DNA from 3 places in the Vibrio sp. B1FLJ16 genome. Region 3 is predicted to be linked to each of the others. Evidence: predicted binding sites of a transcription regulator. Region 3 holds the regulator's gene; each other region holds the start of a gene.

Region 1 (3,288 bases), 1.3 Mb from region 3:
ATATCAATTGGCGTGTTGTCAAAGTGCGAGTCTTCTAGTGTTAGATGACGCTCTTCTGTAGCCACACCAACTACTGCGTAAGGTGCACGCTCGCGCTTACAGATTGCATCGAATGCTTCCATATGCTCTGGCGCAACCGCAAGAACGTAACGTTCCTGAGATTCGTTACACCAGATTTCCAGCGGGCTCATGCTCAATTCATCATTTGGTACATCACGTAGCTGGAACTTACCGCCACGCTCGCCATCGTCACAAAGCTCAGGAAGTGCGTTAGAGATACCGCCCGCGCCCACATCGTGGATAAATGCGATTGGGTTTTCTTCACCTAGCTGCCAACAACGGTCAATAACTTCCTGACAACGACGCTCCATCTCTGGGTTTTCACGTTGTACTGAAGCAAAGTCCAGATCTTCTGCTGACTGACCAGACGCCATTGAAGAGGCCGCTCCTCCACCAAGACCGATGTTCATTGCAGGACCACCAAGTACTATTAGGCTTGCTCCAACTGGGATCTCTTTCTTCTGCACGTGTTCGTCACGGATGTTACCCATACCACCAGCAATCATGATTGGCTTGTGGTAACCACGCACTTCTTCACCTGCGTGAGAGGTCACTTTCTCTTCGTAAGTACGGAAGTAACCCAATAGGTTTGGACGACCAAACTCATTGTTGAATGCAGCACCGCCCAGAGGACCTTCAAGCATGATGTCTAGTGCGTTTACGATACGACCCGGCTTACCGAAGTCTGTTTCCCAAGGCTGTTCAAAACCAGGAATACGCAAGTTAGAGGTTGTAAAACCAACCAGACCCGCTTTTGGCTTACCACCGATACCGGTCGCGCCTTCGTCACGGATTTCACCACCAGAACCCGTTGATGCACCTGGCCAAGGAGAGATAGCCGTCGGGTGGTTGTGCGTCTCTACCTTCATCAAGATGTGCGCATCTTCATGGTGGTAAGTGTATTGACGAGATTTCGGATCTGGGAAGAAACGACCCACTTTAGAGCCCGTCATTACCGCTGCGTTATCTTTGTAAGCAGACAGAACGTGGTCTGGTGTCGTTTCGAATGTGTTTTTGATCATCTTAAACAGAGACTTCTCTTGGTCGACGCCGTCGATAGTCCAGTCTGCATTAAAGATCTTATGACGACAGTGCTCTGAGTTCGCCTGGGCAAACATCATCAGCTCGATGTCGTTTGGATTACGACCTAGCTTAGTGAAGTTCTCTACTAAGTAATCAATTTCATCTTCTGCTAATGCCAAGCCAAGTGAAACGTTTGCTTCTTCAAGCGCAAGACGACCACCAGCTAAGATATCAACGTGAGCTACTGGAGCTGGCTCTGCCACAGCAAACAGTGCAGAAGCGGCTTCAAGTTCAGTAAACACCGTTTCCATCATGCGATCGTGGATTAGAGCTTTCACTGTGTCGATTTGAACATCAGAAAGTGTCGCAGATGTTTCTACGTAGTACGCCGTACCACGCTCCAGACGCTTAACATTGTCCAGACCACAGTTAATAGCAATATCGGTAGATTTAGAAGACCAAGGCGAAATAGTGCCAGGACGAGGCGTAACAAGAAGTAGAAGACCTTCAGGCTCATGCTCTTCGATCGTTGGACCGTAAGTCAGCAACTTTTCTAGTTTTTCTAACTCTTGTTCATCAAGGTCAGATTTTAGATCCGCAAAGTGCATAAACTCGGCGTAAATGCCAGTTACAGGCAGATCTTGTTCACGACAAAGTTCCAGTAGTTTATTTACACGAAACTCAGAAAGAGCTGGGGAGCCACGCAAAATTCTCATGTGCTTAGGTCTCTTATGCAATTGATTGAGGTAATATTGGAATAAATTCAGTAACTTATTAGCAAAATTTCGAACTTATACCAATTCTACCTCTCCTTTGCGAGCGCATTATATAGCAATTGTTTTTGTGATGTAACACCAAAAGCAACCGTTTGCGTCAATTTTTTCTTCAAATATGCGCTACACCCAAAATGTCGATAAAGTACGCAATGTCGCACTCGATGTGTGTGATTCACTTTGCCCCGCCACTTCGCTTTGATATAAAGGTAATCAGAGATTTCCCTAGAAGTACCAATTAATGCAAATTAGCCAGTTCAACCGACTCAAGCGCAGCGTCCTACTTTTCGCTTCTGTGCTACTACTTTCTGCCTGCCAAATTGAGTCGGATCCAAAAAGTGAATTCGAAAAAATCCAGGAACGTGGCGTTCTTAGAGTTGGCACACTCAATAACCAGTTGTCTTATTACATCGGGCCGGATGGTCCTGCTGGTCTGGATTACGAACTTGCGCGCAAGTTTGCCGAAGAACTCGGTGTGAAACTTGAGATTAAACCCGCCTTCCGACAAGCCGACTTATTTCCGGCATTGAAGAAGGGCGATATTGATATAATTGCCACGGGGCTAAATCAAACGCCTCAAGCCATGAAACAATTTCGCCCGGGACCGACCTACTACTATGTCAGCCAGCAAGTCGTCTATAAAAAGGGGCAACTGCGTCCTCGCGACATTGAGGGCTTAATCAAATATCAAGCAACGAAAGACAGTGAATCAGAAGAAAACAGTAGCGCTGCCGGTACTCTGAAAATAGTCGAGCAATCGCAGTATGTGCCGACACTGAGTGCGCTAAAGGAACAGTACCCTGAATTACAGTTTGAAATCGTTGGCGATGCAGATGCGAGAGACTTACTTAAAAGCGTTTCAACCGGAGACCTGCGATTTACGGTCACCGACTCGGTCGAGCTGTCTCTGGCTCAGCGCCTTTATCCTGATTTAGCTTTGGCTTTTGAGTTAACGGAAGATCAACTGTATCCTGGTTTACCCGCCGTTCAGAGGATGAAAGCCTCTACGGTATGCTGATAGAGTTTTTCGGCAACATTAACCAGTCAGGTGAACTGGCAACGTTAGAAGAGAAGTATATCGGCCATATTGAAGCTTTCGATTATGTAGATACTAGAGCTTTCATCCGCGCACTTGACGATAAACTGCCAAAGTGGGCTCCACTGTTCCAGAAATACAGTGAAGAATTTGACTGGCGTTTAATCGCGGCTCTGGCTTATCAGGAATCTCACTGGAAACCAAAAGCCAAATCCCCGACTGGTGTTCGCGGAATGATGATGCTGACCTTACCGACAGCAAAAAGTGTTGGCGTGACAAACCGCCTGGATCCGGATCAGTCTGTCCGTGGTGGTGTTGAGTATCTGCGTCGTATCACAGCTCGTGTTCCTGACAGCATCAATGCTCATGAAAAAATATGGTTCGCACTGGCCTCTT
Region 2 (3,288 bases), 210 kb from region 3:
ATGATGGATGGTGTACTTGAGCACATGCCAAGTGCACGTATTAGTGTTGTCGGTATCTACCGTGATGAAGAAACACTTGAACCAGTGCCTTACTTTAACAAGTTAGCTTCTAACATTGATGAGCGTATCGCACTGGTTGTTGACCCAATGCTTGCAACAGGCGGTTCTATGATCGCAACTATCGATCTTTTAAAAGAGAAAGGTTGTAACCAGATTAAAGTACTTGTTCTGGTAGCGGCTCCTGAAGGTATCGAAGCATTAGAGAAAGCTCACCCAGATGTTGAGCTATACACTGCCGCAATCGATGAGAAGCTAAACGACAAAGGTTACATCGTCCCTGGCTTGGGTGATGCGGGTGATAAGATCTTCGGTACTAAGTAATTCGTTCTTTAGTGAATAGTTAACCCGAATAGAAAAAACAAAGGCTTGGTTTTCACCAAGCCTTTTTTGTATCTCTTATTTCTTAACAAAGAGTTAGAAGAATAAAAGGCACCGCTTTAATAGAGACGGTGCAGACGAAAATTACTTCGCGCTTTCTTCTTCCATTTGTGCGTTGTCCACAACGTGGTTTTCACCCAAATCGTCTGGAAGTACCAGGTTAAGAATGATTGCCACGATACCACACAGGCTCACACCTTGGAGGCTGAATTCGCCAATACCGAAAGCCATACCGCCAATACCAAACACTAATGTAACCGCAACGATAACAAGGTTACGAGATTTATGAAGGTCAACGTGGTTTTTGATAAGTGTATTCAGACCTACAGTTGCGATAGAACCAAACAGTAGGATCATGATGCCGCCCATTACAGGGACTGGAATAGTCTGAAGAATCGCACCTAATTTACCAACCAAAGCCAGGACGATCGCTGTGATCGCTGCCCATGTCATGATCACTGGGTTGAATGCTTTAGTCAGCATAACTGCGCCAGTCACTTCGCTATAGGTCGTATTTGGTGGCGCGCCCACCATTGCTGCTGCCATAGTCGCAACCCCGTCGCCAGCGATAGTGCGGTGCAGACCCGGCTTTTTAAGGTAGTTTTTACCAGTGACATTTGAAATCGCTAACATATCACCTACGTGTTCTACAGCAGGTGCTATCGCCACCGGAATCATAAACAGAATCGCGTTAATATTGAATTCCGGTGCCGTGAAGTTTGGCATTGCCAACCATGCAGCTTGTGCTACCGGAGTGAAGTCAACCACGCCGTAAGCAAGAGACACTGAGTATCCCGCTAAAATACCGCCTGCGATAGGAACCAGCTTCAGAAAGCCTTTTGCAAATACGCTCAATGCAATGGTAGTTAATAGCGATACCGCTGAAATTATTAGTGCCGCATCACCATTAACCAGCTGAACCGCGCCATCACCCGTTTTACCAATTGCCATGTTTACTGCTGTTGGTGCCAGACCAAGACCGATAACCATAATAACTGGGCCAACAACAACAGGTGGCAGAATTTTATGGATAAAGCCCACACCGCGAACTTTAATCATCGCTCCAAGAGCAATATACACCATACCTGCCGCGAGTAAGCCGCCCATTGTTGCGCCGATACCCCAAGTCTGGATACCGAACATGATAGGAGCAATAAACGCGAAAGAAGAGGCAAGGAAAATTGGAACAGATCGTTTAGTGATTAATTGGAAGAGGAGAGTACCGACACCGGCACCGAAGAGTGCAACGTTTGGGTCAAGGCCTGTCAGAAGAGGCACGAGTACCAAAGCACCAAAAGCGACAAAGAGCATCTGAGCGCCTTGTAACGCATTTTTCATAATAATTCCCTATTAAAGATACGCAGACAAATTCGGCGAATAATATCATTTAGCAATCGTTTGCAACAATGATTAGATCAAACTTTTTTATGATTTCACATCGCTAAAGTATGTATTGAGAGAGATTTGGTAGCAAAATTGTCTGATTTATGAGCGTGAATTCATATTTTATGAGATTTTCGGCAAAGAAAAGTATGAAACAACGTGCTTCTTACATTTGAGGTACTACAAGAGCATTACGATACTATTTAAGTCCTACAAACAAGTAAGAAGGTTCTAGGGCGTAAAGATTGGCGAATTAATGTACTCTGATTAGTGTGCATCAAATAACGATAAGTTGTTTGAATTTGAAGCTATTTGCCCGGGTTTGCCTTGCCCAAGGTTTGATAGTTGCTTATCATGCGGTTTCTTGTTTAGAGGAAAATGAAACTATGCGCTATTTAGCTCTCTTACTGATAGGTTGGATGTCCCTGCCAGTTTATGCACTGACTAAGGTAGATATCTATCGTGCCGAAGTGGTCATTGATAGTGAGCAGGAGAACGGTGAATCTTTGGCTCGTGAACAAGGCATGAAAGAAGTCATTGTCAGAGCGACTGGTTCTCAGTCTTCATTAAGCCATCCCGTTGTTGAAAAAGCGCTGAGCTCAAATTCGCGTTATATATCGCAACTCAGTTATGGTCAGGTTAATGGTCAGCCTGGTTTGAAGATGCGCTTCAACGGCGGTCAGATTCATACTCTTCTAACTCAGGCGCAGTTGCCTACATGGTCGACTTACCGTTCGAATATTCTTGTCTGGGTAGTGGAAGAACAAGCCTATGAGCGTAGCATCGCCTGGGAACATTCAGACTCGCAGAATCTTTCACGGTTGCGTGACTCGGCAGATGCCCGAGGGCTGCCTATCACATTTCCTGTCGGTGATTTTGAAGATGTCACAGGTGTAAATGTGTCCGATGTCTGGGGTGGCTTTGCCGAACCAATTGCAAAAGCCAGTCAACGTTATCCGGTTGAAGCCGTGCTTGTTCTGCGTGTGTTAGGCGATCAGGTTCGCTGGACACTATACGATCAATCACCATCTGCAATTCTGATTTCTCACCGCGCGCCTCGTAGTGGCTCTGCATCAGGAACCAATGCTATTGCCGCAACGATTGATGGTATTACCGACTACTACGCAAGTAAGAGCGCGGTAGTTGTGACTGATGAGGCTTCAGATGGTATCACTATGAAAGTGGTGAACGTCAATTCAGCGTCAGACTTTTTCCGTTTAGAAAGTGCTCTGAAGAAACTCAACTCTGTCGCAGGAAGTGCGGTGAAGCGTGTTCAAGGCAATGAATTGATACTTAAACTTCATTTATTAGCGTCAAAAGAAGCCTTTGAAAAAGAAGCGTCATCAATCAAGCAGCTTACTGAGTACCAAGAGTCAGTTCAGCAAATGGAAGAAGTGCTCGTTGTGAAACCAGCTGAAGAGCCACAGCAAGTAGAAGTTGTGGTAGATGAAGCTCAGCTAGGCTCGG
Region 3 (3,288 bases):
ACAAGCTTACCGGACACTGTTAATAAACAGACATATTTCCTTATAAAACTTCATAATTATAGTTACTGCTGTTCATTTTATTTGATTACACTTAAAGGACATTCGTTATTTATATTCTGATGCAAAACATAAAGCATAATTCAGGAGCCTGAAATGCAAGAAGTGAAAGCTTTTAATGAAAAACGTGCCGAAATTTACTGGTGGTTTTCTAGCTTGTTCGCCAAAGAGCTGACCGACAAAGATCTAGAGGCTTACCACAGTGTAGAAATTCGTAGTTTTTTAGCTGGCTTAGGTGAAAACGAGTCTCTGAAACTCGCGGTTAATAACCTCGTCGATGCACTAAACCGGCTGCAAGACCGTGAAGACGCTCAGCTTGAATTAGCAGCTGACTTTTGTGAATTGTTTCTTAAAACAGAAAAGTACGGTGCTCTGCCCTATGCTTCTATGTATATCGGTAAATCTGGTTTACTAAACGATAAGCCAGCGGAAGAAATGGCAAAGTTGATGGCAGATTTTGGTGTACAAGTCGATGACAAACTTAACGAACCTGCTGATCACCTAGCCGTAGAACTCGATTTTTTGGGCAACATGATCATTCGCTCCAACGAGTACGAGCAGGAAAAGCATATGGAAGAAGCCTTTGTTCAGCAGAACCATTTCATTGAGCATCAACTCATGTCTTGGTTGCCTCAATTCTCTGCAAAGTGTCATCAATTAGATGAGTTTGGTTTCTATGCCAGCGTTGCACAATTACTCGTTGCATTTTGCAAACTAGACAGTACTTATCTTACTGGTGAATAGGCATTGTCTTTTTTCAGAAAATTCTCACACCAGGTTTGCGGATTTTCTCTTGCGTTAACCTGATTGAAAACACTAACTTTTTTAGCCATCAAAATGTGACTTGAAATACGCAAAATTATTGCTGTTATTATTGCGAGCTCGTCCATATAGAGCTAAAATGTGAACGCAAACGATTAAATATGATTTTCATGTAAACCGCTGAAATAATAGCGGTTTTTGTGTTTTCTTTACAGGTTGAAGTTCGCTATTTCGCTCAATTTAGGAAAATCGGCAGCCTCAGCCTATTATATCGCTACAAACCTTTTACTGTTTCAGGAGAAACCAACGCTATGCGAACTCTGTGTGCAAGCGATTATTGCACTGAGTTTGCGAAAGGGATTAGGCAGAACGGTTTATCTTCAATGGTATATTAAGTAGCTCGATACAGGACACCATTTATGGCCACTATAAAAGACGTTGCTCGATTAGCCGGCGTTTCAACCACCACAGTTTCACACGTTATCAATAAGACGCGTTTTGTTGCAGAAGCAACGCAAGAAAAAGTTATGAAAGCAGTTGATGAGCTTAACTATGCACCAAGTGCGGTTGCTCGCAGTCTGAAATGTAACTCAACTCGTACTATTGGTATGTTGGTAACGCAATCGACTAACCTGTTCTTCTCTGAAGTCATTGATGGTGTTGAGAGCTACTGTTACCGTCAAGGTTACACACTGATCTTATGTAATACCGGTGGTATCTACGAAAAGCAACGCGATTACATTCGTATGCTTGCGGAAAAACGCGTTGATGGGATCTTAGTCATGTGTTCTGACTTAACGGAAGAGCTAAATGAGATGCTCGACCGCCACTCTAACATTCCAAAAGTTGTCATGGACTGGGGTCCGGAAAGTTCACAAGCCGACAAAATCATGGATAACTCAGAAGAAGGCGGTTACATCGCAACCAAATATCTGATCGAAAACGGTCATACTGATATTGCTTGCCTAAGCGGCCATTTTGATAAGTTAGCCTGTAAAGAGCGTATAGTCGGCTTCCGCCGAGCAATGGCAGAAGCAAACATTCCTGTGAATGAAGACTGGATTCTTGAAGGGAATTTCGAGTGTGACACTGCTGTTTTGGTTGCGGATAAAATTACGGCAATGGAAAAACGCCCAACAGCGGTTTTCTGCTTTAACGATACGATGGCATTAGGCCTTATGAGTCGCTTACAGCAAAACGGCATCAAGATCCCTGACGATATTTCCGTAATTGGTTATGACAACATTGAGTTGGCAGAATACTTCTCTCCGCCATTGACGACGATTCACCAACCTAAACGTCGTGTTGGTAAAAATGCGTTCGAAATTCTACTAGAACGTATTAAAGATAAAGACCACGAAAAACGCATTTTTGAAATGCAACCAGAGTTGGTCGTCCGAAATACGGTAAAGAAACTTAACTAACTCTCCATAAGCGCTCTTAATGAGCGCTTATTTTTATCCAGATAAATTAAATTTTTAGTCTCTTTATCGTAGTCCCATACCGTAAAAATAACATTAGTAAAGCACTGTTTTATATAATTACAATCCATATCACACAGTAACTAGCTCATGCATAATCACATCTTTTACATATGAACAAGCACCCATAAATACCTTGCAATTTTTTGAAGGAAAATCACATTTTGATCGCTAAAACGTGATGTTAATTCAAGATAACAAGTATCCTCATATGGTCACGCACAGGGCAAACCATCCGAAAGGGTGGGACGCAAAGCTTCCGGCCTTAACCATTTGATAGAATGAAAGGTAGCGGGGTTGCCGATGGCAAATATGCATATAATGAGTTTACCCTTTAATGACATTATTCTTGTATGTATTTGCTATTCTCTCGGACCTGACTTTTGGTGGCGTAATATTAATTACACCGAGATAACACATCATGGATAAACCGATACTCAAAGATTCTATGAAGCTATTTGAGCCACTTGGCACGATCAAGTCGCGCTCTATGTTTGGTGGCTTCGGGCTTTTCGCAGATGAAACGATGTTTGCACTTGTTGTAAATGATCAACTTCATATACGAGCAGACCAACAGACTTCATCTAACTTCGAGACACAAGGACTAAAACCGTACGTTTATAAAAAGCGTGGGTTTCCGGTAGTTACTAAGTACTACGCGATTTCCAACGACTTATGGGAATCAAGTGAGCGCTTAGTCGAAGTGGCGAAGCAGTCATTAGAACAAGCTAAATTAGAAAAAAAACAACAAGCAACTAGCAAGCCAGACAGATTGAAAGATCTGCCTAACTTAAGGCTCGCTACAGAGCGAATGCTAAAAAAAGCTGGTATTGAATCAGTAGAACAGCTTGAAGAAGAAGGTGCACTAAGCGCTTATAAAGCGATACGTGACTCTCACTCAGCAAAGGTTAGCATTGAACTGCTCTGGGCCTTAGAAGGCGCAATAAACGGCACTCATTGGAGCGTCGTACCTCAATCTAGACGAGAA

Evidence for each region. Region 3 encodes PurR, which represses purine synthesis genes. Its sites were predicted from a motif close to TNANGNAAACGTTTNCNTNA; they were not measured.
Region 1: the regulator PurR is predicted to act here: its motif matches at 1,940-1,959, upstream of purL (phosphoribosylformylglycinamidine synthase).
Region 2: the regulator PurR is predicted to act here: its motif matches at 1,825-1,844, upstream of KHN79_RS09945 (uracil-xanthine permease family protein).

What each region holds. Positions count from the first base shown of each region.
Region 1 covers NZ_HG992749.1:712,859-716,146, reverse strand. The annotation lists gene purL (phosphoribosylformylglycinamidine synthase) at 1-1,799, opposite strand, end outside; partial or broken gene mltF (membrane-bound lytic murein transglycosylase MltF) at 2,098-3,288, shown strand, end outside.
Region 2 covers NZ_HG992749.1:2,187,567-2,190,854, reverse strand. The annotation lists gene upp (uracil phosphoribosyltransferase) at 1-381, shown strand, start outside; gene KHN79_RS09945 (uracil-xanthine permease family protein) at 523-1,776, opposite strand; gene KHN79_RS09940 (DUF2066 domain-containing protein) at 2,208-3,288, shown strand, end outside.
Region 3 covers NZ_HG992749.1:1,981,003-1,984,290, forward strand. The annotation lists gene torD (molecular chaperone TorD) at 154-801, shown strand; gene purR (HTH-type transcriptional repressor PurR) at 1,239-2,243, shown strand; cyclic di-GMP riboswitch class I at 2,516-2,605, shown strand; gene KHN79_RS09000 (TfoX/Sxy family DNA transformation protein) at 2,722-3,288, shown strand, end outside.